3 regions of the Polaromonas sp. P4_F9 genome follow, and region 2 is predicted to be linked to each of the others. Evidence: predicted binding sites of a transcription regulator. Region 2 holds the regulator's gene; each other region holds the start of a gene.
The links. The regulator sigma-54, encoded in region 2, starts transcription at its own class of promoters, with help from an activator protein. The targets are predictions, from matches to a motif close to TGGCANGNAANCTGCTTT.
Positions count from the first base shown of each region.

Region 1 (10,468 bases), on a different contig from region 2:
CGATATTGTGGTGCGCCGTGCATGTTTCACTGTGCTGATGGGCCCATCCGGCAGCGGCAAGACGACCCTGCTCAACATGATCGGATGTATTGACAAGCCTGACAAAGGCGAAGTCATCGTGGCCGACTGCAAGGTAGGCAATTTGACAGACGACGCGCTGTCGGACTTCCGTGCCAAAAACATCGGGTTCATTTTTCAGAACTTCAACCTGCTGCCGGTCCTGAGTGCATACGAAAATATCGAATACCCTTTGTTGCTGGCGGGCGCCTCGGCAAAAAAACGGGGTGAACGGGTCCTTAAATTGCTGGATGCAGTGGGCTTGGGCGACAAGGCAAAGAATTTTCCAGGTCAATTGTCTGGCGGGCAACGCCAGCGGGTTGCAATAGCCCGTGCCTTGGCCCGAAAGCCAAAGTTGGTTATCGCCGACGAACCGACGGCCAATCTGGACAGCCAGACCGGGGCTGCCATTTTGGCCTTGATGCGCAGGATGGTCGAGCGTTATGAAGTTTCTTTTATTTTCTCGTCTCATGACCCCCATGTGATCAATGCCGCAGACGACACGATTTTCCTGACCGACGGAACGATTCGCGGGGTTCGTCGCAAAGGCGCGGATGACGTGCCATGATGACCTTGACCCTGGCGGTGCGAAATCTTTTGCGTAACCGTCGCCGCTCGTTGGCCACCTTGCTGGCTATGGCGATTGGCGCCACCTCGATACTCTTGTTCGGCGGCTTCAGCACCAATGTCAATTACGAGTTGCACACGAGACACGTGCAAAAGGGTGGACATCTGCAGATTCAGCATCGGGATTTTTATCTTTACGGTAGCGGAAACCCGACAGCCTATGGCATTGCCGACTACACCAACATCCTGGCGGCCATTCAAAGCGATGAAGCGTTGCAAAAAATGGTGCTGGTAGCGACACCCACCTTGCAATTTAGCGGTATTGCGGGGAATTACCCAGCAGGTGTGTCCCGGACCATCATGGGGACCGGGTTCGTCGCAGAAGACATCAACCGTATGCGGCACTGGAACGACTTTGATCTACGCACCAAGGCTCCGCTGTCCGCGCTGGAAGGGGCGGCCGCAGATGCTGCCGTCGTCGGTACCGGCGTGGCCAGGGTACTGCAGTTATGCGACGCATTGAAAATTGAGCGGTGCCCCAAGCCCGAAAAGGAGCAGAAGGCCGACAGCCTGGCGCTTCCCGATGACATCGCTCAACTCAGCCTGCAGGAAACACCTGCTGCGTCCGGCGCCACCGGGGCCAATCCACGCAGGATCGAAGTGCTGGTCGTCAACGCTCGAGGCGCACCGAATGTCACCTCCCTGGAGGTAATTCGTGCAGAAGATCAGGGTATCAAGGAGCTTGATGAAGTCTCCCTCATGATGCGTCTTGCGCAGCTACAACAGTTGATCTATGGGCAAACACCGCCCAAGGCAACTTCGATCATGCTCCAGCTGCGCCACTCCGACCAGATTCCGGCGGCAAAGGCGCGTCTGGCGCCTATCCTGGCCAATTTTTCCACCAAACAACCGTTGGCCATGCTGGACTTCCGGGCGCTGAATCCTTTTTATGTCCAGACCATGCTGATGTTCGACACCATATTTGGTTTCGTTTTTGTGCTGATTGGGGGTATCGTCCTGTTCACGGTCAGCAACACCATGAATACCACGGTTGTCGAACGCACCGTCGAGATTGGTACCCTGCGTGCGATGGGCTTGAGACGTTCCGGTATTCTCAGGCTGTTCGTGACCGAAGGCGCGCTGCTTGGCTTATTCGGGGCAGTGATCGGCGTTGTGCTGGCGCTCGTGTTGTCTGTCGTCATCAACCAGATTGGCATGCCCTGGCTGCCTCCCGGCAACGTTGAGTTGGTGCCCTTCACTGTCAATGTCTGGGGTGAAACCGGCATGATCCTTGGCACAACCTTCGGCCTCATCTGCATTGCGATCCTCTCTGCCTGGTGGCCTGCACACCGGGCTGCGCGACTGGACGTGGTCGAGGCCTTGCGTCACGTTTGATGGAGAAAGGCTTAACGAAAGGCTTGACGAATATGAAACGAATAGCCCTGTTTTCATTCCTCTTCGGCTATGGCCTGGCGTGGTCCGCGCCTGGCGCAGAAGAGATCCTCGCTGCCAGCGATGCCATCCGCAATCCAGGACAGCCGTTCAGTGTGACTGTGACGTTGACTGAATTTCAGGCTGGCAAGCAGGTCGACACCAGTACACTTATCAGCTACTCCCGCACGCCAAAGCAGGGTGGCCAATTCGCCAGCTTGACCCGTTTTGTCCTGCCCGCGCGGGATGCGGGAAAACTGATGCTCAAGAACGGCAATGACATGTGGTTTTACGACCCGACCAGTAAGGCGAGCGTTCGCCTGTCGCCGCAACAGCGCTTGCTTGGGCAGGCATCCAATGGTGATGTGGCTACCGTGAATTTGGCGACGGACTACAGAGCGCAGCTGACTGGCGATGAGGAGATCCTCGACGGCGAACGCCGCACACGCAAGGCCCACAAACTCGCGCTTAGTGCATCGTCGCCGAATGTCACCTATGCAAGCATCGAGCTGTGGGTAGATGTTGAAAACAACCGGCCCCTCAAGGCGCGTTTTTTTGCCGAATCGTCGCGCTTGCTCAAAACGGCCTACTATCGCCGGTTTCAGCCCCAGCTCGGCGCAGAGCGCCCGACCGAGACCGTGATCATTGACGGCCTCGATCCCCAGTTGGTCACGCTCATGCGCTTTTCAGACTACAAGGCACGCGCCATCCCTGATACGTGGATGCAGCGAGACTTCCTGCCTCGTTTTCAGCCGGAGTAACCTCATGCGCTTTTTTACCCGTTCCGTTCCCGCTCTCTTTGTCGCGGTTGTGTTGATCCAGGCGCCTGCCTTGGCCGCGGACGCGGAGGCAGACGCCCTGAGTCTGCAAAGCGACACCAGCCCCCCGGCTGAAGCTGCTCGGGACACCAAGTTTTTCGTCGAGGGCGCGATAGGCAACGCCAGCCAGCGTTACTTGCCTGACAGTCGCAACATCGGTCGCGCCTCACTTGATTTCTCGCATTCGGCCCGGCTTGGCCCGGGACTGCGCGCCGTCATTTCGGACCGCCTTGATCACATTTATCCCAGGGACGCGGGCGCTGACTCGACGGTGAACAGCCTGCGCGAGGCCTATTTGAGCTGGCAGCCCGAAGGAGAAAACACGGTCTTGGAACTTGGACGTATCAACCTGCGTTATGGGCCGGGTTATGGCTACAATCCCACCGATTTTTTTCGTGACGGCAGCTTGCGCGTCCTGACTAGCGCCGATCCCCTTGCGCTTCGGCAGAATCGTCTTGGCAGCGTTATGCTGCGTGCGCAACGGCTTTGGAGCGACGGCTCATTGTCGTATGCGTATTCGCCGAAATTGGCCGATCGCCCGAATCCGGATGGCTGGAGCCTTGACCTCGGATCAACCAACAATCGGGACCGCTCCCTGATTGCGCTCGGCACCCAATTTTCGCAGCGCGTCAGCAGCCAGGTGCTGCTATACAAGGAGAGCGGCCTGTCGCCCGCGCTGGGCGCCAATTTGACGGCGTTGATGTCGGACGCAGCGGTAGCTCATCTCGAGTGGTCACGAGGCCGTGAGCCCGATTTGCTGAGCCGAGCCCTGGCTTTGCCGGAAAATAAAGCCACGCGCAATCGCTTTGTCGGTGGCGTCACGTATACCACCTCTGGCAAGTTGTCAGTCACGGCCGAATACCAATACAACGGCTTCGCGATGGGGCAGCCGGCTTGGGCCGCCCTTGGCACTGCGCCCGCTACCCAGGTGGCGTACCTGCGGGAAGCCCTGCGGCTTCTGGAACTGGCGCCCCGCCGGGCCTATCTGATCTACGCCACACAAAAAAGCCTCTGGCTCAAGGATCTGGATCTGACCGCGTATCTTCGGTTTAATCCCGGCGACCGCAGCCGGCTCGCCTGGCTTGAGTTGCGCCACCACTGGCCAAGCTTCGACCTGAGCTTTCAGCTTCAGCAGAACATGGGTCGTGCCAGCAGCGAGTTTGGGATATTGCCCGATCGCCGCATTATGCAAGTCCTGGGAACCTACTACTTCTAGGCGTCCAAGCGCAGGATCCCATAACAAAAAAGCGCGCCGCAATGGCGCGCTTTTTTTGGGGAGTCTTAACTTGGCGCTTTACTTGTTGCGCCTGCGACGCATCAGCGCCAAGCCTGACAGCGCCAGGCCAAGCAGCGCCAATGTGCCGGGCTCAGGCACTTGGTTAACGAAGAGGTTGCCAGAGCCGTCGGCCGTTGCCGTAAAACTTCCCAGCGTAACCCCGCTGAGTGTCGTTGTGACGCCGGTGGTTTCCATATTCAGGAGGAAAGGTGACGGAGAAGTAAAATACGAATTACCGAAGACCGTCGGCGTAAAGAGCAGGTTGACGTCGAAGTCGCCGTTGGCTAGCGCGGGGGAGAAGATACGGGCCTCGCTGTAAGCGTTCAGTACCCCCGTACCGAGCAAAAGGTCGCCGATGCCGTTTTGGTCGGTGTCAATGAAAAGGTTCAATGCAAATGTGCTGAAGATGGCCAAGATACCCGTTCCGTCGATGCCAGCAACGCCAGTGGCGGTGAAGTCCCCTACTATGGAATAGCCGGCTGGAGGAGGGGAGTTCAGATATGCCGCCTGCGTGAAGATGCCGTCCTTGAAACTGGACGCTTGGATTAAGCCGGTCTCCGTGAACGGGTCATCAAAATTCAGTGTTGGACCGACCAGAGTCTGATTGATTATTGCGCTGTAGGAGTAATCAATCGAATCGGCGGTGATGAGGGGTGCCGCCGCCGGCACGCCAACCACAACTGTCTCATTAACCTGGAAGTCAATACCGGTTCCCACAGCAGCTGCCGGACCGCTGGCGATCAATGCAGCAAGGGCAAACGCAATTGACAGTTTGCTTTTCAACATACAGTCCTCCTTAACGAGATGATTTGCAAATGCAGACTGACGAGGTTCGACAGCCCTGCATTTGCGTTGGATGCATGCAAAGCCCGTGCCCAAAGAGAATTACCTAGTATTGACAAGCACTTAGCGATTTATTTCTCGGCCGATGCTGTGACAGTGTAAAAATATTCGACATTAGCTGGCGTCGCAAGGACTACCAGAATGCAGGCGCCTGCATGGCGTCGGCGCCGGGTGCCAAAGCAGGCATAGCCGGCGCAAGCTGCGAGGAACTTTTCATTGAGATATGTCTTGCCGCGGCGCCGCAGACCGACGCAAGCAACCTGAGTCGTCGAGCTCGTCGAGCAGTTTCCACGTGGCAGGTGCCGACGTTGGCGCCACAGGCTGACTCGGCACTTGGCCGCCCTTGACCCGCCTGACGGCTTGCAACTTGAATTCCAGTGCGCACTTGGCCGGTCGTTTCGTTTCGCTCATTTCATTGTCCTGACGCTGATTTTTAACTATCAGAACTATCAGCCAAGAACTTTTTAAGCGACAAGGTTCAAATATCTGGCAAGGCTCAGCGGCGGGTCGCCGCTTTGGAAAAGCGTGCAAATGGCGCCCCATGAAAAAAGGCCCCGTCAGGGGCCTTCTTGCTTGAGCGTTGCCGTACCAACTGGGGTCAGCCTTGGCGCCGCCGCGTCGTAGCGGCCAGTCCCAGCAGGCCGAGCGCCAGCAGGCCGAGAATTCCTGGTTCCGGGACTTGCGTGACGGTGGTCGACGTGCCGATGAACAGTTGTTCATAGCCATTATTTAGATCTCGGCCAACGCAGTCACCTGTACCCGCTGTCCCACCGCTGGTACCGATGGTATCCGGGTCGCAACCCATTTGAAGTTCAATATGAATATCGGTGTAGCCAGCGAAACCGCCCGAGAGCCAAGCGGCAAGGAAGTCGTTCAGTGTAGGTACGTCGATTGCATAGGCTGCCTGGTTGGCACCCAGGTTGTTGTTGATTGGGCCGGTAACAGCGCCCGGAGAAGAGCAGGAAATAGGCACGCTGGCAGCGTCCAGGCAGATCGCACCACCGGAGAGGACGTAATCCGTGCCAACAGGATCAACATTTGATCCCGCCAAAGGATCCGGAAGGCTCGCCGCAGTTGCGTCTATACCGCCGACTGTGAAGCCCCCAGCTGTACCCAGGAACACACCGCCCCCGCCTTCAGTAAACAAGGCGTAATCATTACTCAAATTGCTGAAGGTGAGATATAGCGTGTTCAGGCCATCCCCTGTCAAACTGATTTGCGCCCAGACCGCAAGGTTTTGGTCAGTCGAAGCACCACTGTTGGTTTGGTTGTTGTTGAAGAAAAATATCGGACTTTCGCCATTGAGGAAAGTGGTAAAGGCAGTAAGTGTGCTGTTCCAAATGTCCGAAAAGTAGTTGCTGCCGCTTACCCCGGAAGGCGTCGATAAGGCATCGTCCATCCCGGCGGGATTGGTATTTACCGGTCCGCCGTCGGCGCCGGTGGCGACAACGATCAGGTCCTTGATTGCGCCTGGGGTGGAGTTGACATAATAGAGGCTCCCGGGCCCGGTGCTGCCAGCAATCACGCCTTCAACCTGCAAGGCGTAGGAATTGGCATCGTCGTAGGTCACGTAGCCAGCGCCTGTGAGGTCAAGCGCGGCCTGGGCCGTCCCTGCCATACCTGCCGCCAGCACTGCCGCAACGGCAAGTCGCTGAAATTTTGTGCTTATACCTTTCATGACATCCTCACTTGGGTGAGCCACCGTGTCAGGGAATCTGATCAGCCATGGTATGCCGAACCCAAGCACTCTTCATGCCAGTCAGCTATTCACTATAAAAATCAAAAGCTTGTTCAATTCCAAAGGAACGCATTAGCGGCAGATGTAAAAAAATCCGACAAAATAATGGGAAAGTTCCATCTCGCTTGCAGGCTGCTGGCAGTGACCTTGGCCGCCGTGCCTGCTCTCAAGCCTGCATCAAAGTTGCCAGGTCGCGCCTGAGCGAGCGACTGTGCGGCACTGGCGAAACGCCAACCCGTGCGAAGAAGCCAAAATCGTCTTCGGGCGTCGAATTGGCAATCCGCTCAAAATCACTGGACAACTTCAACGCTTGTTCAAACAGTCTCGGTTCGGTCGAAAAGTGGCGTCCGGCGCGGGCATACCAACGAAAAATCACCGGGGTCATCTGCGGTTGCAAATGCAAACCCAGGTGCGTCGCCGTGAGCCAGATGCGCTGCACGGCGCGACCCAGGTTTACCCAGTCCGCCAGGCCTGCCGGGGGCTGTTGGGGGCGCAGCAAGAGATGCGCGGCGCAGCATAGCGCGGGCAGCAGGTCGAGCTGGATGCGCGGTGCCACGGTGCCCAACAGGTAGCGATTGAAGAACCCCACCCGCGCCCAGCTTTGCATGACCCATTCCATCAGGCGCGCAGTCGCCGGGTCCACGCCGACAGCCTGCTCCGGGATGCGGTCCTTGCTGTAGCGCGCCCGCCACTCGATAACTTCTTTGTGCACTGGATAGGCCTCTGGGCAAGTCAAACGAATTTTCGCGCTGTCCCACAGCAGACCGGCCACCTTCAGGCGTTCACCCCAGGACTCGAACAGTTGCACGCTAAAGCCTTCGCCCGCCGCGTCGATCAGCGCTTGGCGCTGTGTGCCGGTAAGCGGTGTGGTTTTCATCGGTCGGCGCTGAACAGTGCGGGTTTCGATGCAGTCAAACAGTGGGTCCCGAACCAGGGCAGGGTCCTGCGCCAGACTCACGTCATAGACAGGATTGCGGTGTTCTCCGTGAGAAGAAACAGTCCAACTGGTTGTCAGGCCAAAGCCGGATGCCGCAATCCGCATTGTTTCAAGCAGTGCTCCATGGGCGATGTGGCTCGGATGCCCTTCATAGTCATAAAGAATATGGTCGCGTGTATCAAAGCCATGTACCCGAACCCGGTATTCGTCCACAATCTCAAAACGCCACGGTTGTGTGTTGTCACCACTGGGGGCCCAGCGTGCGAGGTCGAGAATATGGGTCAGCTTGTCAAGGCTCACAGGTATTTCCTTGCGTTGAATCAGGGGTCTCATGCGGGTGTCCAAGGCAAATGCACCTGCGGACCCGCAATCGAAGGCAATCCCTATTTTTACTGTAACGGGGCCAAAGGGATGGTCCCCCGGTTATGCGCCAGAGCACAATAACAATACAGGATTTTGCACATCGAGAGCGTTATGGCAGCCCCAATCACCTTTGATTACGACAGCGCGTTCTCGCGCAATATTGGCTGGACTACACAGGCCGAACAGGCCAAGTTAAGAACGTCTCGTATCGCGATTGCGGGGCTGGGCGGAGTGGGCGGCTCGCACTTGCTGACGCTTACCCGGCTAGGGATCAGTCATTTCAACATCTCCGATTTTGACGACTTCGATGTGCAAAACCTGAACCGGCAGGCTGGCGCTTTCATGCCTTTTATGGGGCAGCCAAAAATCGACACGGTCGCCCGCTTGGCGCGCGACATTAATCCAGAAATCGATTTGCGCTTGTTTCCCCAAGGCATCACCCCCCAAAACATCGACGAATTTCTGCGGGATGCCGATGTCTATGTGGATGGCCTGGATTTCTTTGTGCTGCCAGYTCGCCGCATGGTATTTGCGAAGTGCCGGGAAAAGGGTATTCCTGCAATGACCGCAGCACCGCTGGGCATGGGCACTGCATTTCTCTACTTTCGTCCTGATGGCATGAGTTTTGAGGACTATTTCAAAGTGGAAGGGTACGAGTCGCRGGAGCAATACGCCCGTTTCATTGCCGGCCTGTCACCAGCGATGCTTCAACGCGACTACCTGGTTGCGCCCGAATCGGTAAATTTTCAGGAGAAGAGGGGGCCGTCAACCATCATGGCATGCGACCTTTGCGCTGGCGTGATGGGCGCTAATGTCTTGAAGGTGTTGCTGGGGCGGGGCTCCATCAAGGCCGCTCCGTGGGGAATTCACTTCGACGCCTACCATCAAAAGCTTAAATTGACCTGGCGCCCATTTGGAAATTCCAACCCAATACAGCAGGCGCTGCTGAAGTTTATACGCCCCGTGCTACGCGGAAGATCTGGTGCTTGAGGTGCTTGAGCCCGTCCACAAAACTCCGCAAAATTTAAATCGCAGTGGATTCAAACTTGTCTTATTGCTGACAGCTGGGGAAGGAGCTATAGTCAAAGCTCCAAATCCGGTGCAAACATTTGGGCGCATTTTTAGGGGATATGTTATGAAAATTTTTTTTATGACTATTAAAACCGCGTCCCGTTGGGCCGCTCTGGGTGCGTTAGTCGGTCTGCTATCCGCATGTTCCGGTTTTTCGACCGCGTACCCTCCCGCGCCGACCGTCGCCGCCTCCGTTGATTACAACTATATTGTGGGCGCCGGAGACTCGCTCAACATCATCGTTTGGCGTAACCCGGAGCTTTCCCTGACGGTTCCTGTGCGTCCGGACGGCAAAGTGTCGACGCCATTGGTGGACGAGATCGTCGCGCAAGGAAAGACCCCTGTCGAGTTGGCCCGAGAGGTCGAGAAGGCGTTGAGCAAACTGGTGCGTGACCCTGTTGTGACGATTATCGTTACCAGTTTTGTCGGGCCGTACAGTGAACAAATTCGAGTTGTCGGCGAGGCGACCAAACCGCAGTTCTTGCCTTACAAACAAAAAATGACCGTGCTGGACGTCATGATTGCAGTGGGCGGCTTGACGGACTTCGCCGATGGCAACGGGGCATCCATCACGCGTGCTTCGGAGGGTAACAAGCGCTATTCCGTGCGACTCAAAGATCTGATCAAGCGAGGCGACATATCCGCGAATGTTGAAATGAAGCCTGGCGACATCCTGATCATTCCGCAAGGCTGGTTTTAAGGCCGGCGTCCTTTCTGTTTGCTGCTTCGCTTGACGAAGGTATGGCAGCGTTCGCATTCTGCCGCAAGGACCTGATCTGATGGACGAGCTGATTAAGCAATTATTCATCGCTGCCAGAAGCATGTGGAGGCATCGTTGGCTTGGCCTGCTGGTTGCCTGGGGGGGCGCCGCGATTGGTACGTTTGTGGTGCTTTCAGTGCCTGACAAATATGAAGCATCAACCCGTATTTTTGTCGACACGCAGTCCATATTAAAGCCTTTGATGTCGGGCTTGGCGGTGCAGCCTAACGTCGAACAACAGGTGATCATGCTGAGTCGTACGCTCATCAGCCGTCCCAATGTTGAAAAACTCGTGCGCATGGCTGATCTGGATTTAAAGGTCCAGTCCAAGGACGAGCAGGATGCGCTGATTAATAGGATGATGAAAACGCTTCAAATCAAGAACGAGGGCCGCGACAACCTTTACGTGCTTTCGTATCGCGATGCCAGCCCTGACAAAGCGAAGCGGGTAATCCAGTCGCTGGTGTCAATTTTTGTTGAATCCAGCCTCGGTAACACACGCAAGGACTCCAATACGGCCAAGCAGTTTATTGATGAGCAGATTAAAACTTACTTGGCCAAGCTTGAAGAAGCCGAATCGCGTTTGAAGGAATTCAGGGTCAAAAAC
Region 1 is NZ_JBFUJT010000026.1:18,635-29,102, reverse strand. Features, by position in the region: gene AC1DUB_RS20470 (ABC transporter ATP-binding protein) at 1-625, shown strand, start outside; gene AC1DUB_RS20465 (ABC transporter permease) at 622-2,019, shown strand; gene AC1DUB_RS20460 (outer membrane lipoprotein-sorting protein) at 2,052-2,816, shown strand; gene AC1DUB_RS20455 (hypothetical protein) at 2,821-4,089, shown strand; gene pepA (flocculation-associated PEP-CTERM protein PepA) at 4,168-4,935, opposite strand; gene AC1DUB_RS20445 (PEP-CTERM sorting domain-containing protein) at 5,591-6,670, opposite strand; gene AC1DUB_RS20440 (nitroreductase family protein) at 6,897-8,000, opposite strand; gene AC1DUB_RS20435 (ThiF family adenylyltransferase) at 8,142-9,020, shown strand; gene AC1DUB_RS20430 (XrtA/PEP-CTERM system exopolysaccharide export protein) at 9,166-9,801, shown strand; gene AC1DUB_RS20425 (XrtA system polysaccharide chain length determinant) at 9,881-10,468, shown strand, end outside.
Region 1: a site for sigma-54 is predicted at 6,733-6,750, ahead of AC1DUB_RS20445 (PEP-CTERM sorting domain-containing protein). Genes of this name have one in related genera too.

Region 2 (10,468 bases):
TGCAGGCAAGCCGGTGATGCACCACCCTCACCCCTGCCCTCCCCCGGTGGGAGAGGGAGCCAGACCAGGAGTGGATGTAGATGCAGGTGCGGGCTTGCCGCGCGCCGAGCCGGCCACCATATCAAAGCGGAACAGCCGGCATTCGATCGGGCCGTTCCACATGGGCACGCGGCGCGACTCCTTCAGGCGCATCTTGCCGGGCAGCTTCAGGTCGGGCGTGAGCACATGAGCCGTCCAGCCGGCGTAGTTCTTCTTCCAGTGCGTGGCCAGCCGGGGAAAGAAGTCGGAGGCTTCTTCGCCGGTTTCCGTCTGTGCCTGCTCGCGCCCCGGGTTGGCCGAGCGGTCGCGCGGAGCGTCGGCCTGGCCGGCTTCGGATGCATCACGCGGCAGCGGCTGGCCAAACTCGTCGATGGCCTGGGTGCCGTCCCAGGAGCCGCTGACGCCATGGCCCTGCTGGCGCCGCTGGTCGCGTCCCTGCACGCCGGTGATGCCGGCCACGCCGGCCACGTCAATGCGCTCGCCATAGGGGGGGTTCACCAGCATCACGCCGGACGGCGCGGGCGGCATGCGCTGCAGCGCATCACCGCCGCGCAGCTGCACGGCGTTGGCCACGCCCGCGCGCTCGGCATTGCGCTCGGCAAAATCCACCATGCGGAACGACACATCGCTGCCAAACACCGGTGCCGTCGGCTCCGTGATGGCGGCCTCGGCCTGGTCGAGCAGCCCCTCCCACACATGGGCCTGGAAGGGCAAATACTTCTGAAAGGCAAAGCGGCGGTTGATGCCGGGCGCGATATTGCAGGCAATCTGCGCCGCCTCAATCACGATGGTGCCGGAGCCGCAGCACGGGTCGTACAGTGGCACACCCTCTTTGCACTGCTGGTCCCAGCCGCTGGCGGCAATCATGGCGGCGGCCAGTGTTTCCTTCAGGGGAGCGTCTCCCTTGTCTTCGCGCCAGCCGCGCTTGAAGAGCGGCTCGCCCGAGGTGTCGATGTAGATGGTCGCCGTGTCGGTCGTCAGGTGCACATACACGCGCACGTCGGGCCAGCGCGTGTCCACATCGGGGCGCACCTCGTACTTGGCACGGAAGCGGTCGGCAATGGCGTCCTTGACCTTGAGCGCTGCAAAGTTCAGGCTGGTCAGCGGGCTGTGCTGCGCGGTGATCTCGACCTTGAAGGTCTGCTTGGGCGTGAACCAGATCTCCCATGCGACGCTGGCTGCCGCGTTGTAGAGGTCCTGCTCGCTGCGGTACTGGTTGTGCTGCAGCTCGATCAGCACACGCTGGGCCAGGCGGCTGTGCAGGTTGAGCTGCAGGGCATCGCGCCAGGAGCCCTGCAACTGCACACCGGCGCGCCAGGCCTTGCCCTCGATGCCGGTGATGCGTTTGACCTCGCTGGCCAGCAAGGCCTCGACGCCGGCGGCGCAGGGTAAAAAGAGTTGAAGTTGGTTCATAAGTAGGGCCTCAAGGGGCTCTTTCAAAGCGATTTGCGCAGGTTGGCAGGCGCGATGCGCAAAGCCTCGCGGTACTTGGCCACGGTGCGGCGCGCGCATTCAATGCCCTGCTCCTTGAGCATTTCGGAAATCTGGTTGTCGCTGAGCGGCTTTTTCAGGCTCTCGGACGAGACAAACTGCTTGATGAGGGCGCGCACCGCCGTGCTGGAGGCGTTGCCGCCGGTCTCGGTGCCCAGCGCGGAGCCGAAAAAGTACTTGAGCTCGAAGGTGCCGAACGGCGTGCTCATGTACTTGGCCGTGGTGACGCGCGAGATGGTGGACTCGTGCAGGCCCAGTTCGTCGGCAATTTCGCGCAGCACCAGCGGACGCATGGCCAGCTCGCCGTGTGTGAAGAAATTCTTTTGTCGCTCCACAATCGCACTGCTCACGCGCAGGATGGTGTCAAAGCGCTGCTGGATGTTCTTGATGAACCAGCGTGCCTCCTGCAAGCGCTGCTGCAGGGCCTGCCCATTCTGGCCCTTGTGCTGCTTCAGCGCATTGGCATAGATGTCGTGCACGCGCAGGCGGGGCATGACCTCGCTGTTGAGGGAGACCTTGAAGCCGCGGCCCGACTTGACGACGATCACGTCGGGCACGATGAGGTTGCGCTCGACGTTGACAAACCGCCGCCCGGGCTTGGGGTCCAGCCGGCCGATCACGGCGATGGCGCCCCGGATCACGCTCTCCGGAAATCCGCACAGGTAGGACAGGCGCTTCATATCCCGCTTGGCCAGCAGCTCCATGGGCTGCTTGCACATGGCGATCGCTGCGCGGGTCTCGTCGCAGTCCTTGCAGTCGAGCAGTTGCAGGCCGAGACACTCGGCCAGGTTGCGGGCACCGACGCCGGCGGGCTCCATGTGCTGCAGCAGCTTCAGGGCCATGGCAAAGTGCTGCTCCAGCTCTTCCGCCTGCTCAAGGTCGTCGCCCGCCAGGCCGGCGGCCAGTGACGCGAGACTGTCTTCGAGGTAGCCGTCGTCATTGAGCGACTCGATCAGGAAATGCAGCGCCGCCTGGTCTTCCTCCGACAGGCGCAGGCCGAGCGACTGACGGTGCAAATGGTCCTGCAGCGACTCATGGCTGCGGGCCAGGTCGGAAGCCTCGGCCTCGCTGTCATCCACATTGTTCTTGCGGGCAGGCGCGTCGCCGCCCCATTCGCTGTCGTCCGGCGCCGACTCCACCGTGCCGTCGCCCTCCCAGCTTTCTTCCAGCTTGGCCTCGGAGCTGATCTCGGGCCCTGTATCTACATCGTTTTGGCTTGCAACCCTTGGTTCATCAGGGCTTCCTGCTACTGAATCACCAGCAAACTCAAACTCCCGGCTGTCCTGGCTGACCGGCGTATCGGCATTCTCCAGGCCAAACTCCTCGCGCGGCGCGGCTTCTTCCGACACTTCCAGGAACGGATTTTCATCGAGCATCTGCTCGACTTCCTGGCTCAGCTCAAGGGTGGACAGCTGCAACAGGCGGATCGACTGCTGCAGTTGCGGCGTGAGCGCCAGATGCTGCGAGACCCTGAGGGAAAGGCCTTGTTTCATGGCATCCCTAAGCGCACGACAAAACGAATTGGGATGTATTAACCAAGCGGGGGCCGTGCAACCGGCTTTGCCGGGGCGCAGGCGCCGCCCCCTGCAGGGGGGAGGGAGCTACACGCAGTGAGCGACAACGGGGGGGAGCCATCACATTCTGAAGTGTTCACCGAGGTAAACGCGGCGTACATCGGCATTGTTCACAATCTCGGAAGGGGTGCCGGTCGCCAGCACATGGCCGTCACTGATGATGTAGGCATGGTCGCAAATGCCCAGCGTTTCGCGGACATTGTGGTCGGTGATCAGCACGCCAATGCCGCGCGACTTCAGGAAACCGATGATGCGCTGGATTTCGATCACGGCGATCGGATCAATACCGGCAAAAGGCTCGTCGAGCAGGATGAACCGCGGCTGCGTCGCCAGGGCGCGCGCAATCTCGACGCGGCGGCGCTCACCGCCCGACAGCGCCGGCGCCGGCGAGTCGCGCAAATGATCGACCCGCAAATCCTGCAGCAGCGCTTCGAGCCGCTTTTCAAGGTCTGCGCGGCCCAGCGGCTTGCCGCTGGCGTCCAGCTGCAACTCCAGCACGGCGCGCACATTCTCTTCCACGGTGAGCTTGCGAAAAATCGACGCTTCCTGCGGCAGGTAGCTCAGCCCGAGGCGCGCGCGCAGGTGAATCGGCATGTGCTCGACCGACTGGCCGTCGATGGAGATCTCGCCCGCATCGGCACGCACCAACCCCACGATCATGTAAAACGACGTGGTTTTTCCCGCGCCATTGGGGCCCAGCAGGCCCACCACCTCGCCTTTTTGCACGGACAGCGAGACATCCTGCACCACCTTGCGGCTGCCATAGGATTTCTGCAGCCCCTGGGCCACCAGACGGCTCGGCGGTGCGGTGCTGGCCGCCGGAGTATTGGCTGCCGGGGTATTGACCGACGATGTGTCAGTCACCGCATCCGCGGGTTGATTGTCCGTTCTGTCCATTTTTCGGCTTTCCGTCATGGCCCCAGCGTGGTGCCGGGACGCAAACGGAGCGCGGGTCCGGCCGGCGGCTGCGGTGCCGATGCGGCGCCGCGCGGCGACAGCATGGCGCGAATCCGCCCCGTGGGATTGGTGGCCGTGCGGTTTTGCGCGCCCCCATCCACAGTGAACACATCGGTGTTGTTGTCATAAACAATCAGGGAGCCGGTCGTTTCATCGACCAGGGTCGCGCCGTTGTAGCGCCGCACCACGGCCTGCTTGATGAATTTGACGGTGTCGGCACGGCTGTCGTATTCGATCCGCTCGCCTTCCCCTTCGATGTACTCGTCCACGCCATCGCGCTTTTTCCGGTAAAAGGCCAGCTTGCCCGGCGCCGCCACGGCCAGGGCCTGCTGGTAGCCCTGGGGATCCTGGCTGACATCCACCCGTTCGCCCCGGACAATGGTGGTGCCCTTGGTGATCACCACATTGCCGGTGAACACGCTGGTTTGTTTCAGGTCGTCGTAACGCAGGGCATCGGCCTCCGCATTCATCGGCTTGTCGCGGTCAGCCCGCTCGGCCGCGGCGGGAAACACGGCCCCGGCCGCCAGTGCGGCCAGCACGATCAAGGGAAAAATGGGGTGTTTCATAAAGGCACGAATCTTGCTGCTTGTTTTGAGTGATTGTAGCCATGCCAGCTCCGGGAATGGCGGCCAGGGCCAAATTGGGCCCATAAAAAAACCCGCCACGGGTGGGCGGGTTTTCGGGCCAACGCCGGGCGCCGGCGTGTGACTTGCCGACTTGCCGCGCGCTTATTTGGCCTTGCGCGATTGCGCGATCAGGTAATCGGTGACCTGCAGGGCCCTGTCCATGTTCTGGGCCAGCTGGCCAGACGTGTAGTAACGCCCGCCGACGCCCAGGGCCGGCACGCCGTCGACCGCGTAGGTGTCCTGCAACTGGGTGGCCTTGCGCGCCTTGGTGCTGACGGAAAACGAGTTGTACAGCTCGACAAACTTGGCCTTGTTCAGGCCCTGCTTCTCCGCCCAGGCCGCCACCTGATCCGCCGTGTTCAGCGCCTGACGCTCGATATGGATCGCATTGAACACCTTTTTGTGCAGCTCATTGAGCTTGTCCATGGCTTCCAGCACATAAAAAAGACGCTGCTGCGGCTCAAAATCGGGACGAAAGGCTACCGGCACGCGCCTGACGGTCACGTCTTTGGGCGCTTTCTGGATCCAGGCCTCGAGTTGCGGCTCAAAGGCGTTGCAATGCGGGCAGCTGTACCAGAAGAATTCCACCACTTCGACCTGGCCGGCAGGCACGTCGGTGGGAGCGGGTTTGCCCAGCGTCAAATAATCCGTTCCCTCCTTGAAGGCGCGGGCCTGAGCCTGCGCGGCTGTGGGCAGCGCAACGCCTCCCCAAGTGGCGGCGGCTGCCACGGTAGCGGCTGAAAGCGAAAACTCACGTCGTTGCATCAATTTTTCTCCTGGTTTCCTGGTCTGTGGGTCTGTGTGGGGGTATTTTGCAAAGCGGCCACTTACTTATTCAGTGAAAAAAACAAGCCGGCCGGCCGTTTCGTACAGGGGTTGGTACGCCCCCGCCCATAAAAGTTCACCCCGGTTAGCGCTGCACCCTGACGAGGGCTGTTTCTATCGAGTTGCCGTCCAGCCGCTCCTTGACCTTGTCGGCGTCTTCTTTTTTATCAAAGGGGCCAACGCGCACGCGGTACACCGTTCGGCCCGACTGCTCGCGCTCACTCACCTTGGCCTGCACGCCCAGCAGCATGAGCTTGGCGCGCTGCTGCTCCGCGTCTTCTGGCGTACGGAATGCACCGGCCTGGACAAAATAACTGAACGGGTCAACGCCCGAGACGGCGGGCGCGGCGTCCGCCTTGGCCTTGGCGAGATCGCCCAGCGGATCCGCGGAGGGGGCGGGCTTCGCCGGGGGCGCGGGAGCCGCCTTGGGCGCGGTCGCCGTGGCGGGGGCCGGCACAGTGCCGGGTTCGCCGGAAGCGCTGGAAGCAGAAGGGAGCGGCTTCACAGGCGTTTTTCCCGCCAGCGGGGCATTCGGGTTCCAGTCCCGGTTCTTTTTGGCTTCCGCTGCGTCGCTGTCGGGATTGCGCGACTGGCTCTTGTTCATGAAAGGCACCGGCACCTTGGTGATGTAGACCGCCACGGCCAGCGCAGCGCCCAGGCCGATCAGCGCGCCAATCACCAGACCCAGCAGGGTTCCGCCTCGTTGTTTTCTCATACCTTGCCCAATTTTCTTGCCTGCCTCTGAATCCTGCTCTGAATTTCGCTCTGCATTCCGCTGTGTGTGCTTCATGGTTGCCTACATTTTGTGGGGCGCACTGACGCCCAGCACCTTGAGGCCATTGTGCAATACCTGCGCCGTCGCGGCGACCAGCGCCAGGCGCGCCAGCTTCACGGCTTCGTCGTCCACCAGAATCCGCTCGACGTCGTAATAGCTGTGGTAGCAGGCGGCCAGCTCGCGCAGGTAAAAGGCCACGTCGTGCGGCGCCAAACCGGCGGCCGCATTGCTAAGCATGTCGGGGTACTTGGCCAGCAGCAGCATCAGGGCCTGGGCTTGCGGGCTGACCAGGGCCGACAGGTCCACGCTTTTCAGCTGGCTCTGATCGCCGCTCTGCGCGGCCCAAGTGCCGAGAATCGAGCATATGCGCGCATGGGCGTATTGCACGTAGTACACCGGGTTTTCATTGTTCTTGGCCAGGGCCAGGTCGATGTCAAAGACGTACTCGGTGTCGGGTTTGCGGCTGAGCAAAAAGAAGCGCACGGCATCCGCGCTGGTCCATTCGATCAGGTCGCGCAGCGTGACATAGCTGCCGGCGCGCTTGGAGATCTTCACCTCTTCGCCATGGCGCACGACGCGCACCATGGTGTGCAGCACGTAGTCGGGGTAGCCCTGCGGAATGCCGGCGCTGGCGGCCTGCAGCCCGGCGCGCACGCGGGCAATCGTGCCGTGGTGGTCCATGCCCTGGATGTTGATGGCCTTGCTGAAACCGCGCTCCCATTTGGCCAGGTGGTAGGCCACGTCAGGCACAAAGTAGGTGTAGCTGCCGTCGCCCTTTTTCATCACGCGGTCTTTGTCGTCACCGTAATCGGTCGACTTGAGCCACAGGGCGCCGTCCTGTTCGTAGGTTTTGCCGGCGTCCTTGAGCTTTTGCACCGCACTGTCGACACGGCCCGAGCTGTACAGGCTGGACTCGAGGTAGTAGTTGTCAAACCTGACCGAGAAGGCCCGCAGGTCCAGGTCCTGCTCATGGCGCAAATAGGCCACGGCAAACTGCCGGATCGAGTCCAGGTCTTCGACGTCACCGCTGGCGGTGAACTCCCGGTCGTCGGACTTGACGGTCTTTTTGGCCAGAAAGTCATTGGCGATGTCGCCAATGTAGTCACCGTTGTACGCGGGCTCGGGCCAGCCGGCATCGCCCGGCTTGAGGCCTTTGGCGCGCGCCTGCGTGCTGGTGGCCAGGGTCTGGATCTGCACGCCGGCGTCGTTGTAATAAAACTCGCGCCACACATCCCAGCCCTGCGTGTCGAACAGGTTGCAAATCGCATCGCCCAGCGCCGCCTGGCGGCCATGGCCCACATGCAGCGGCCCGGTCGGGTTGGCCGAGACGAACTCCACAATCATGCGATGCGGGCTGTCGGCCAACTGCATGCCGTACTGGTCTGCACCCTGCAACACTTCCCGCACCACCTGCTGCTTGGCTTCGGGCTTGAGCCGGATATTGAGAAAACCGGGGCCGGCGATTTCAACTGCGTCCACCCAGCGCGCAAACGCGGGCGCCTGGAGCAGCAGCCCGCGCAGGTTTTCCGCCACCTGGCGCGGGTTGAGCTTGAGCGGTTTGGCCAGCTGCATGGCCGCGGTGGAGGCAAAATCGCCATGGGCCGCCACCTTGGGCGACTCGAAGGCTGCCGCCACGGTATTGTCAGGCGCCATGGTTTTGAGGGCCTGGCCCAGGGCGTCCAGCAAGTCTTGTTTGATTTGAAGCATGGAGAGATTTTAAAGGTGTGGCCCCCACGCTTTTCACTGCGTGTAATGCGCTGCCCCCCAAGGGGGCCGTATTTTCCTTGGGGCGGCCCAGCGGAAAATGCCCTCAAGGCGCTGATATTTCCCTGACTTGACCCGCTCAAACCGCCCATGGCAGAATCGGGGCTCATTCAAGAGAGCGCTGTTGCCCTGCAACGGCCGCCGAAGGCGCAATCTCCCATGATCGCTCAGGTCCCCGTATTGAATGAAACATGCCGAATCTGGAGAGAGCTGCAGCGCAACGCTGCCGCCACCGAAGGAGCAAATCCTGGCCGTCAGCCCCGCTGATGCCGGGCTGAATCTCTCAGGTACCAAGGACAGTGGGAGCGGCACCAGCACTGGTGCACGCTGCCGCCCTGAAATTCACGATCAATTTCATAGCTGCCTGCGCGCATCCGTGCTGGCCTGTTGCCTTGTTTTCCTTGGGAATTTCATCATGAAAGTTACCGTTTTGGGCGCCGGCGTGACCGGCATCACCTCCGCCTGGTTTTTGCGCCAGGCTGGCCACGAGGTCACCGTGGTCGACCGCCAGCCGGGCGCCGGGTTGGAAACCAGCTTTGCCAACGGCGGGCAGATTTCGGTCAGCCATGCCGAACCCTGGGCCAACCCGGGCGCGCCCCTGAAGGTGCTGAAGTGGCTGATGCGGGAAGACGCGCCGCTGCTGTTTCGCCTGCGCCCCGACCTGAACCAGTGGCTCTGGGGCCTGGACTTTTTGCGCCAGTGCACGCCGGGCCGCACCCGGCACAACATCAAGCAGATGGTCAACCTGGGCCTGTACAGCCGGGCCACGCTGCAAAAGCTGCGCGCCGACACCGGCATCAATTACCAGCAAAAGACCGAAGGCATCCTGCACTTCTACACCAGCGAGCAGGAATACGCCGATGCGCAGGGCCCGGCCACGGTGATGCGCGAGTACGGCTGCGAACTGGACATGAAAACGCCCGATGAATGCGTGGCCATCGAGCCCGCGCTGGCGGGCAGCCGCTCGCAAATCGTCGGCGGCAGCATGACGCCCAGCGACGAATCGGGTGATGCGCATGCCTTCACCCGCCAGCTGGCAGCCCTGTGCGCCGACGCGGGCGTGAATTTTTTGTACAACACCCGCATCGTGGGTGCACGCAAAGAAGGCGACACGCTGACGGCGGTGCAGATTGCCAGCGCCGAAGGGGTGGTGAGCGAGCTGAAGTCCGACGCCTATGTGATGTGCCTGGGCGCCTACAGCCCGCAGTGGGCCAAACTGCTGGGCCAGACCTTGCGGATTTACCCGGCCAAGGGTTATTCAGTGACGCTGCCGGTCATCAACGAAGCCGCGTCCTACAACGTATCGCTCACCGACGACGAGTACAAGCTGGTGTTCTCGCGCCTGGGCAACCGCCTGCGCATTGCGGGAACGGCTGAATTGAACGGCTACAGCACCGACTTGAACCTGGTGCGCTGCGAGGCGATTGTGCGGCGCGTGCGCCAACTCTTCCCCGACATGACCGACGGGCGCGATGCGCAATACTGGACCGGCCTGCGCCCGGCCACGCCGTCCAACGTGCCCTACATCGGCGCCTCCAAAACCCGCAACCTGTTCCTCAACACCGGCCACGGCACGCTGGGCTGGACGCACTCCTGCGGGTCGGGCGCGGCGATTGCCGACATCGTCAGCGGACGCGCACCCCAGGTGGACTTTGCCTTCACCGGCCAGGTGCCTGAGCGCAAACGGGTGTCATTGGGCCGGCCCGCAACACAGGCATAAATCGGCTAAATCGGCTAAATCGGCTAAATCGGCTAAATCGGTCGAGTTGGCGGGATTCGCTGCCATCCGATTGGCGCGGGCGGCGCCAGCGACTGGCAGGCTGTTGAAATTCGCACGGCGCCACTGGCCCTGCCAATCAGCAGCAGCCTGCTAGGCCGTCGGCCGGATGTGAAATTTCCCGTCCGTCACCAGCGCGTCATCCACTTCGACCACCGACACGCTGCGCACCTGCGCGCCGGCCGGTCCGCGCCCCGCCCAATCGATGATGTTCTGGACTGCCTGGGCTTCGCCGGCTACGGTGGCCTCCACGGAGCCATCCAGGCGGTTGCGCACCCAGCCGGAGAGCCTGAGTGCGTGGGCTTGCTCCGCGAAGGCCGCACGGTAGCCGATGCCCTGCACCAGACCGGCGATGCGCAACTGTTTTGCCATGTCTCATCCCCCTTGTGTTCTGTTGCCGGATGCGCTGTTGCTTCTTCAGCAGCGTTGCCAGATATTTTCCGCCAACGCTGGCCAGCAGGCGACGATCCGTTTCGAATCGAAAATTCGGGATAGCGCAGATCGTCGCGCCAGCGCGGGCCCTAGATCAGCAAAGCGCGGGCGGCGTCTTTCACCGCCTGCGTGAGGCGCTGGGCCAGCACGGGCTCGCGAGCCCAGTGCTGCCAGTACAGCGCCACGTCTACCGTTTTGCCGGGCATCA
Region 2 is NZ_JBFUJT010000016.1:34,365-44,832, forward strand. Features, by position in the region: gene AC1DUB_RS15315 (THUMP domain-containing class I SAM-dependent RNA methyltransferase) at 28-1,452, opposite strand; gene AC1DUB_RS15320 (RNA polymerase factor sigma-54) at 1,476-3,023, opposite strand; gene lptB (LPS export ABC transporter ATP-binding protein) at 3,165-4,001, opposite strand; gene lptA (lipopolysaccharide transport periplasmic protein LptA) at 4,016-4,627, opposite strand; gene AC1DUB_RS15335 (thiol:disulfide interchange protein DsbA/DsbL) at 4,790-5,452, opposite strand; gene AC1DUB_RS15340 (SPOR domain-containing protein) at 5,598-6,227, opposite strand; gene argS (arginine--tRNA ligase) at 6,309-7,994, opposite strand; glycine riboswitch at 8,153-8,244, shown strand; gene AC1DUB_RS15350 (D-amino acid dehydrogenase) at 8,467-9,771, shown strand; gene AC1DUB_RS15355 (acylphosphatase) at 9,922-10,200, opposite strand; gene AC1DUB_RS15360 (HTH-type transcriptional regulator ArgP) at 10,350-10,468, opposite strand, start outside.

Region 3 (10,468 bases), on a different contig from region 2:
TGCTGTCGCCGTACCTGGCGGCATAGGCCGGTTTGAGCTCGCTGATGCTCAGCAGGCTCTGCCAGCCGCCTTGCGCCACGGCCGCGGACTGGGGCAACAGCGAGGTCTGGTAGTTCACGTCGAGCATGCGCGCGGTGTTCTCAGCGCGCTCGGTGTAGCGCGACATCCAGAAAAGGTGATCTGCAGTTCTCGATAGCATGATCAGTTCCCTCCAATCGGTGACTGCGACTGTGACTGCCATTGCATGGGCGCCGCCGAACTTCCTTCCAGAATCCAGGTGTCCTTGGTGCCGCCCCCCTGTGAGGAGTTCACCACCAGCGAGCCATCCTTCAGCGCCACGCGGGTGAGGCCGCCCGGCACCATCTGCACGTCCTTGCCGCTCAGCACAAAGGGCCGCAGGTCAATGTGTCGCGGCGCCACGCCGCTTTCGACATAAGTGGGGCAGGTCGACAGGCTCAGCGTGGGCTGGGCAATATAGCCCGCGGGATTGGCCAGCAGCGCCTGGCGGAAGTCCTCGATTTCGGCCTGGGTGGCGGCCGGCCCCACCAGCATGCCGTAGCCCCCCGCGCCATGAACTTCCTTGACGACCAGGTCCTTGAGGTTGGCCAGGGTGTACTGCAGGTCTTCGGCATTGCGGCACATGTAAGTCGGCACGTTCTTGAGGATGGGTTTTTCGCCCAGGTAGAACTCGATCATTTTCGGCACGTACGGATAGATCGACTTGTCGTCTGCCACACCGGTGCCGATGGCGTTGCACAGCGACACATTGCCGCTGCGGTAGACATTGAGCAGCCCCGCGCAGCCCAGCGTGGAGTCGGGACGGAAAGCCAGCGGGTCCAGAAAATCGTCATCGACACGGCGGTAGATCACGTCCACCCGCCGGGGTCCGCGCGTGGTGCGCATGTAGACAAAGTTGTCCCTGACAAACAGGTCCTGGCCTTCGACCAGTTCCACGCCCATTTGCTGCGCCAGGAAGGCGTGTTCAAAATAGGCCGAGTTGTACATGCCGGGCGTGAGCACCACGACCGTCGGCTCGGCCGTGGCGGGCGGAGCCATCGCCCGGAGTGTCTCCAGCAACAGGTCGGGGTAGTGGGCCACCGGGGCCACGCGGTTCTCGCTGAAGAGTTCGGGGAACAGCCGCATCATCATCTTGCGGTCTTCCAGCATGTAGCTCACGCCGCTGGGGACCCGCAGGTTGTCCTCGAGCACGTAATATTCGCCCTCGCCCTGCGCATTGGGCGCGCGCACGATGTCGATGCCGCTGATGTGAGAGTAAATGTTGCCGGGCACGTCGACGCCCATCATCTCGGGGCGAAACTGGGCATTCTGGAAGATCTGCTCGGACGGAATCACGCCGGCCTTGATGATCTCCTGGCCGTGGTAGACGTCATGGATGAAGCGGTTCAGCGCCGTGACACGCTGCACCAGCCCCTTTTCCATGCTGGCCCATTCATGGGCCGGAATGATCCGGGGAATCAGGTCAAACGGAATCAGCCGCTCGGTACCCGCGCCGTCCTCGTCCTTGGCGCCATACACGGCAAAGGTGATGCCGACGCGGCGAAAAATCATCTCGGCTTCGGCGCGGCGCGCCTCCATCACTTCGGCGGGCTGTTTGGCCAGCCAACGCTGGTAGCCTTGGTAATGGTCACGGACGCTGGACTCCGTTGCATTCATCTCGTCAAACATGGGTCGGCTCATTGGCTTGGTCTCCAGCAAGGTTTGCGCATGGCGTAGTGATGACTAGCTTAGCAAGTTATGCGCCAGATTGGTGAATCGGGTGCCGTATCGCACTTTTCTTTTTCTATTTTGTCCTCTTCTCTTTTCGCCTTTTTTTCTCCTTTTCTCCTCCTTTTTTTCCTTCCTCTTTTTCTTTATGACTCAGGCACATGATGCCAGTAGTGCCGGCCTTGTTGCCGCTGGCACACGATGTCCGCCGGTTTCACGCTCTGCCAGGTGGCGGCGCCACACTGCGGCGACCTGAGCAGCCTGATGCCGCGCTCGCTGTAGCGCGCCACCACCGACTCCACCGGATGGCCAAAGCGGTTGCGGTAACCCGCCTGCGCCACCGCCAGCCGGGGCTGGACAGCGTCGAGGAAGGGGGCGCTCGACGATGTCTTGCTGCCATGGTGCGGTACCAGCAAAAAGTCGGCCTTCAGGCTGGCCGGGCTGGCGCTGCCGGCCAGCCTGAACTCCTGGGCGGACTCGATATCGCCCGCCAGCAAGGCGGTCTGAGCGCCATTGGACACGCGCAACACGCAGCTCATGGCATTGGATTTGTTTGCCGCCTCGTAGTCGGCGGCCACCGGGTGCAGCACCTCGAAAGTCACCGCGTCCCAGACCCAGCGCTGGCCCGCCGTACAGCGGGCCGATTTGCGCAGCGCCTGCAACTCATGGCTGTCTTCAATGGAGCTGAGCAGGTTCGCCTGCGGCTGCATGGCCAGCACGGCCGGTGCACCGCCAATGTGGTCGATGTCGCGGTGGCTGAGCATCAGCATGTCCAGCCGCTCGCCGAGGGCCCGCAGCAGCGGAACCAGCACGCGGTGCCCGGCATCGCTCTCACGCGAAAAACGCGGGCCGGTGTCATACAGCAGGGAATGGGTGGCCGTGCGCACCAGCACCGCATTGCCCTGTCCGATGTCCGCCGCCAGCAATTCAAACTGTCCCGGTGCAACCCGCGCCGGTTGCCATAACAGGACTGGCAGCATCAGGGGAATGCCCAGCACGCGCCAGTGCCACGGCAGACGCAGCGCCAGCAAAACGCCCCCCAGTACGCCGAAGGCGGCGCACCACAGCGGCGCGGCAGCCACGCTGACGGATGCCAGCGACCAACTGGCCAGCCATTGCAAAAACACTGTCAGCAGGCCCACCGCCCACGCCGCCGCATCCCACAGGGGTGCCCACAGCACGCCCAGCATTGCCAGCGGCGTCACGACCAGCGTCACCCAGGGAATGGCCACCGCGTTGGCCAGCAGGCCCACCAGTGACACCTGGTTGAACAGCAGCAGCGACAAGGGCGTGAGCGCCAGCGTGACCACCCATTGCTCCCGGGCGGCACGCAGCAGCCCGGCCGCCGGTTTAGCAAGCAGCCGCGGCACCCACCCGCCCTGCGCCACCTTTCCGGAAAGAAACTGGCTGTCGCCCGTTGGATCACGGGTGCCAGATGTGCCTGGAGTTGTAGCAAACAGCACGCCCACCGCCACAAACGACAGCCAGAAACCGGCTTGCATCAGCGCCCAGGGGTCCAGCGCCACCACCACGGCCATGGCCAGCAGCCAGGTTTGCAGCCAGGGCCACTGCCGGCCGCTTTGCCGCAGCAACACCACCGTCGCCAGCATCCAGATGGTTCGTTGCGCCGGCACGCCCCAGCCTGAAAACAGCGCGTACAGGGCCGCCAGAAAAAGGCCGCCCCAGGCCCCGGCGCTGATGGCCGGCAGCGCCAGGCAAAGCCGGGGCGTCAGCCCGACAGAACGCCGCCACAGGCCGCTCAGGAGCAGCGAGGCGAGCCAGGCGAACATGGTGATGTGCAGGCCCGAAATACTCATCAAATGGGCGACACCCGTGGCGCGAAAGACATCCCAGTCAGCGCGCTCGATGGCATTCTGGTCACCCACCACCAGGGCGGCCACGACACCGGCCAGTTGCCGGTTGTCGATGCGCTGGAAAATCGCTTCACGCACCGACTGCCGGGCGCGCTCCACCGGATGCTCCCAGCTGCCGGAAAGCCGCCGAGGCGGCGCATCGTGCGGTCCGGCACGCACATAGCCGGTGGCCTGAATGCCCTGCTCCCAGAGCCAGAGCTCGTAGTCGAACCCGTGCGGGTTGCTGTTGCCGTGCGGGGCCTTGAGCCGCACCGTCATTTGCCAGCGCTCGCCGGCGCGCAGGCCATGCAAGCCAGTGGGTGGCTGGCGCTGCAACTCCAGCGCAATTTCAGACGGATCAGCACTTTCTGCCGGGAGTGCCCTGGCCTCCTGTACCCCGAAGCCGGTATACCAGCCGAGCAAAATTTGCGGCGGGAGGGTGACTGTTTGCCCGTTCAGGCGGGCCGATTCAATAGCCAGACGAAAGCGCAGGCCGTCTTCTGCGGGTTGTGGCATGGCCAGGACCACACCCGTCACGGCAATATCACGTCCCTCCAGCGCGGGGTCGAGTGCCATCGACTGAAACACGGTGGCCCGCCATCCCGTCAAGGCAAAGCCCAGCAAGGCAGCGAGCACCACCGCAGCCAGGCCGGCACCGCGCCAACCCCTCCTGTTCAGAGTCGAGGCGCCACCGGCCCTGCGCCGCAAGCCGCCCATCACCAGCCCCGCGAACGCCGCCAGCGCCGCCGACGCGGCATACAGGCTGCCCATCCACAAACCGGGCTGCTGCAATTGCAGGGCAACCCCGGTGATGAAACCGCCAAAAACAAGGCCAGGCCCCATGGAGGCAGCCCATGGTCTGGCCAAAATGCGGTCGCCCACGGCCTCCCTCCCCACTTGTTACTTGTTATTGCTTGATTTATTCGATGCAATGGCTGCGTGCTCAACGGCCGGGCGAGGCAAAAAGCCGACAAAGCCTGTTTGGCGCAGCTCTTGCTTGCAGAAATGTAGCCGAAGCGGAGTAAGCTGTCCCGAGGGGTCGCCCGAGTGGCGATCCACTCTTTTTGTGTTTTGATTGGCGCTGTTGCGCACCGATGCCCTAATTTGAAAAAGCGAGGCTGCCTTGTCGATCCACGTTGCACTGAGCCACATCACCCATTACAAATACGACCGCCCGGTGAAACTGGGCCCCCAGGTCGTGCGCCTGCGGCCTGCGCCGCACAGCCGGACCCGCGTGCTGTCCTACTCCCTCAACTTCGAGCCGGCCAAACATTTCATCAACTGGCAACAGGACCCGTTTGCCAATTACCAGGCCCGGCTGGTGTTTCCGGATCCCACCCGTGAATTCAAGGTCACGGTGGACCTGGTCGTCGAGATGGCGGTGTTCAACCCCTTTGATTTCTTTCTGGAGCCCAGCGCCGAGGAATTTCCTTTTACCTACAGCGCCAGCCAGAAGCAGGAACTGGCGCCCTACCTGGCGACCCAGGCCGCCACGCCGCTGTTCAAGCGCTATCTTGAGCAGACCGACCTGAGTCCCAAGCGGACCATCGACTTCCTGGTCGGCCTCAACCAGCGCCTGCAGTCCGACATCCAGTACTCCATCCGCATGGAGCCCGGCGTGCAAACGCCTGAGGAAACCCTGCAACTGGCCTGCGGCTCCTGCCGCGACACCGGCTGGTTGCTGGTGCAGCTGCTGCGGCACATGGGCCTGGCCGCGCGATTTGTGTCGGGCTACCTGATCCAGCTCAAGGCCGACGTCAAGGCGATTGACGGCCCCAGCGGCGCGGAGACCGACTTTACCGATCTGCACGCCTGGTGCGAAGTATTCCTGCCCGGTGCCGGCTGGGTGGGGCTGGACCCAACATCGGGCCTGATGGCGGGCGAAGGCCACATCCCGCTGGCCTGCACGCCCGAACCGTCCAGTGCCGCCCCTGTGGAAGGCGGCGTGGACAAATGCGAGGTGGAGTTCGAGCACCACATGGCGGTGCAGCGGATTTACGAATCACCGCGCGTCACCCAGCCCTATACCGAAGCGCAATGGGCCGACGTGCTGGCGCTGGGCGAGGCGGTGGACAAAGACCTGGTGGCCGGCGACGTGCGGCTGACGATGGGCGGCGAGCCCACCTTCGTGGCCACCACGGACCGCGATGCCGCGGAATGGAACATCGACGCCCTGGGCCCCACCAAGCGCGGCTATGCCACCGAGCTGGTGCAAAAGCTGCGCGCCGAGTATGGCGAGGGCGGTTTTCTGCATTTCGGGCAGGGCAAGTGGTATCCCGGCGAGCAATTGCCACGCTGGGCGCTGAGTATTTTCTGGCGCAGGGACGGTCAGCCGATCTGGCAAAACCCGGCCCTGTTTGCCGATGAACGCAAACCCTGCCAATACACGAGCGCAGATGCGCAGCGTTTCATCAAGACCCTGGCGGGCAAGCTGGGCCTGGCCACGAACTACATCACGCCGGGCTATGAAGACACCTGGTACTACCTGTGGCGCGAGCGGCGCCTGCCGGTCAACGTCGACCCTTTTGACTCCCGCCTGGATGACGCGATGGAACGGGAGCGTTTGCGTCGCGTCTTCATGCAGGGGCTGGACTCCGTGGTGGGTTATGTGCTGCCGCTGAAGGCGAAGGAGGCTGCCTCGCCGGCCCTGGCCGGGCCCAAATGGTCCACCGGTCCGTGGTTCTTCCGCGATGAGCGCATGTACCTGATGCCGGGCGACTCACCCATGGGTTACCGGCTGCCGCTCGATTCGGTGCCCTGGGTTTCCAAAACAGACTACCCCTACATGATCGAGGCCGACCCGTTTGCGCCGCGCCAGGACTTGCCATCGACATCGGTGCTGGCCGCACGCTACAACGCCGCGGCGGCGGTGGCGCGGGGCGCTCCGCAGCCGGCGCCTGCGGCTGTCTCGCAGGCCTCGCCCCCTCCTGCTGGCAGCAGTGCGAGCTCGCTGGCGCAGTACATGGCGCGCTACATGACGGGCAACGCGGCACTGACGCAGGCCAGTCGCATCCTGCAGTTTCGCCCCACCGGCGACAGCAGCATGGGTGGCGGCACCGGAGGCACCGGCGCGGCCGCTCCGTCAAGCCACGTGCCACCTCCTGCCAACGAGCAGCGTGCGCCCAAAGCCTTCGAGTCTGCCGGCTGGCTGACGCGCACCGCGCTGTGCGTCGAGGTCCGCGACCCCGCTCGGGCCAATGGCCCGAAAGACCCGAAAGATCCGGATAAGGCAAAAGACAAACCCAGGGCCGACCCTGACAGCAAGGCCAACAAAAGCAAAAGCGGCGAAACCGGTGCCCTCTACGTGTTCATGCCCCCGATGGAGCGGCTGGAGGACTACCTGGACCTGCTCGCGGCCGTGGAAGCGACCGCGCAAACGCTGGGTGTCAGCATCGTGCTGGAGGGCTACCCGCCGCCGCGCGACCCACGCCTGAAAATGCTGCAGGTCACACCCGACCCGGGTGTGATCGAAGTCAACATCCACCCCGCCTATCACTGGGGCGAGCTGGTGGAGCACACCGAATTCCTCTACAAGATTGCCCATGAAACGCGGCTGTCGGCCGAAAAATTCATGACCGATGGCCGGCACACCGGCACCGGCGGCGGCAACCACTTTGTGCTGGGTGGCGCCACCCCCGCCGACAGCCCCTTCCTGCGCAAACCGGAGGTGCTGGGCAGCCTGATCGCCTACTGGCACAACCACCCCTCGCTGAGCTACCTGTTTTCGGGCATGTTCATCGGCCCCACCAGCCAGGCACCGCGCGTGGATGAGGCACGCAACGACCAGTTGTACGAGCTTGAAATCGCCCTGCGTGAAATCCGCAACAACCGGCAGAAATACGGCGCCAACATGCCGCCCTGGCTGGTCGACCGGACTCTGCGCAACATCCTGGTGGATGTGACGGGCAACACGCACCGCAGCGAGTTCTGCATCGACAAGATGTACTCGCCGGACTCTGCTACCGGGCGCCTGGGCCTGCTGGAACTGCGCGCCTTTGAAATGCCGCCCCATGCCCGCATGAGCATCGCCCAGCAGTTGCTGCTGCGCGCCCTGGTGGCGCGCTTCTGGAAAACCCCCTACCACGGCCGCGTCACGCGCTGGGGCACTGAACTGCACGATCGCTTCCTGCTGCCCAGCTTTATCCGCATGGATTTTGCCGACGTGCTGACCGAACTGGTGGAGGCCGGCTACCCCTTTGACATGACCTGGTTCGAACCGCATTTCGAATTCCGCTTCCCGCTGATTGGCCAGGTGGCGGCAAACAGCATCGAGCTGACCCTGCGCAGTGCGCTGGAGCCCTGGCATGTGATGGGCGAGGAAGGTTCGGCGGGCGGCACCGTGCGCTATGTCGACTCCTCGCTCGAACGCGTGGAAGTCCATGTGACGGGCCTGAACGACAACCGCCACGTCATCACCGTCAACGGCCGTGCCCTGCCGCTCCAGAGCACTGGGCGGGTCGGCGAATACGTGGCTGGTGTGCGCTACAAGGCCTGGAATCCACCGTCGGCCCTGCACCCGTCGATCGGCGTGCATGCGCCGCTGACTTTCGACATCGTCGACACCTGGATGGAGCGCTCGCTGGGGGGTTGCCAGTACCATGTCGCCCATCCGGGCGGGCTCAGCTATGACACGCTGCCGGTCAACTCCTATGAAGCCGAAAGCCGCCGCCTGACCCGGTTTTTCCGCATGGGCCACACCCCTGGCAAGATGCAGGTCAGGCCGGTTCAGCCGAGCCGGGAATTTCCCTTTACGATGGATCTACGTTAGGCAGTTTTCCGGGTTTGAACGCCGGGAGATCGCTGTCTTATGGGTGCAACAATTGCACGATTCGGCTCAAAAATCAGCGGTTTAACGGCGGCTTGCCGCCGCTTTGAGCCCTTGGGGGGTTGGGCCGAAGGCATACTTGGGTAACGTGGAAAATAACACCCAGTCACTTTTTGCTGCCCAGGCGCTGGAAGAGCCCTGCACGCTGGCTGCTGCGCTGGCGCCCGCGGCTGCGCCCGGGCACTTTGACGAGTTGCGCGGAAGCGTCTCGCGCGGCCCGGTGGCTGCAGAGCCGCCTTTGGCGGGCGTCCCGCCTTTGCAGCTTGCGACCGGCGCCCAGGGCGGCCGAGATACTGCGCCAGAGACCCAAGCCACCAACGAGACCAGCCCGGCAGCGGCCCGATCAGGTTCGAGTTCGAGTTCGAATAATGGACCCCTATCAGCCAACTGGGCAAGCTTCTTCGACTTCCTGGGCACTGACGGTTTTTACGACCTGAACCACCGCACCGCCAACCTGCGGCGCCAGATCCGCGACAACGGCGTGACCTACAACGTTTACGCCGATGCCAACGGACCGCAGCGACCCTGGTCGCTGGACCTTTTCCCCATGATGGTCTCGGCTGCGGACTGGGCCGTGATTGAAGCCGGCATCCAGCAACGCGCCCGGTTGCTGGACCGCGTGATGGCCGACATCTACGGCCCGCAGGAACTGCTTTCAAAGGGCTTGCTGCCCAGCGCGCTGGTGCACGGCAACCCCGGCTACCTGCGCGGCATGCAGGGCGTCAAGCCCGCTGGTGGTACCCACCTGCACATCGCGGCCTTCGACATCGGCCACGGCCCGGATGGGCGTTGGTCGGTGGTGTCCCAACGCACGCAGGCGCCCTCGGGCCTGGGCTACCTGCTGGAAAACCGGCTGACCATCTCCCTGCTGTTTCCGGAAGCCTTTCGGGAGATGAAGGTGCAGCGGCTGGCCGCCTCATACAAGGCACTGGTGGACGGGCTCAAGGCGATGAGCCCCGCCAATGAGGGCAACGAGGAAAGCCGGGTGGTTCTGCTGACGCCAGGCCCCTACAACGAAACCTATTTCGAGCACGCCTACCTGGCCCGCTTTCTGGGGCTGACGCTGGTCGAGGGCAACGACCTGCTGGTACGCGACGACAAGCTGTACCTCAAAACCCTGCGCGGCCTGGAGCCTGTGCATGGACTGCTCAAGCGGCTCGATGACGAATTCCTGGATCCGCTGGAGCTGCGTTCCGACTCCACCCTGGGCGTGCCCGGCTTGCTGCAGGTCATTCGTGCAGGCAACGTGCTGGTGGTAAACACTCCGGGCTCGGCCTTTCTGGAGTCCAGCGCCCTGCTCGGTTTCCTGCCCGCACTCTCGCAGCACCTGCTCGGTGAAACACTGGCCCTGCCTTCGCTGGCCACCTGGTGGTGTGGCGAGCAGGCCGTCATGCGGGACGTGCTGAGCCAGCTCAAGGACTGCGTGATCAAGCCCACCCATGCCGGCTCGGGCATGGCATCCGTCATCGGGCACACCCTGTCCCGCCGCGAACTCGACGAATGGGCCGGCCGCATTGTCCGGCGCGGCGAGGATTACACCGTGCAGGCCTACCTGCCGCTGTCGCAAACACCCACCTGGCAGGGTGAACGCGTAGCGCCACGTTCGGCGATGCTGCGCGTGTTTGCGGTCGCCGACGGCGCGGGCTCCTGGCAGGTACTGCCCGGTGGACTGGCGCGGCTCGCCGGCAAAAACGAAAACATGGCTTCGATGCAGCACGGTGGCAGCAGCGCCGATGTGTGGGTGCTGGGCGAGCCCTCCGGTGCAGCCACCACCACCTCATCCCCTCCTGCCGACAGCACGGCGGGGCAGCGCGCAGAGCACCCCGCACCCGCCTGGGCCACAGCCCCGCTGCGCCACCGCCCGCCCGTGACCAGCCGTGCGGCCGAGAACCTGTTCTGGCTGGGCCGTTATACCGAGCGCGCCGAGAACTCCACGCGGCTGGCCCAGCTAACCCTGCAGTGCCTGGGCGGCGAAGACCAGACCTCGCAACCACTGCTGGACTGGCTGACCCGCATGGCGGTGACCAATGCCCTGGTGCTCGATACCGTGCCGCCCGCGACGCAG
Region 3 is NZ_JBFUJT010000017.1:166,177-176,644, reverse strand. Features, by position in the region: gene AC1DUB_RS16540 (alpha-E domain-containing protein) at 1-199, opposite strand, end outside; gene AC1DUB_RS16535 (circularly permuted type 2 ATP-grasp protein) at 202-1,698, opposite strand; gene AC1DUB_RS16530 (DNA internalization-related competence protein ComEC/Rec2) at 1,872-4,421, opposite strand; gene AC1DUB_RS16525 (transglutaminase family protein) at 4,702-8,346, shown strand; gene AC1DUB_RS16520 (circularly permuted type 2 ATP-grasp protein) at 8,492-10,468, shown strand, end outside.
Region 3: a site for sigma-54 is predicted at 4,561-4,578, ahead of AC1DUB_RS16525 (transglutaminase family protein). Genes of this name have one in related genera too.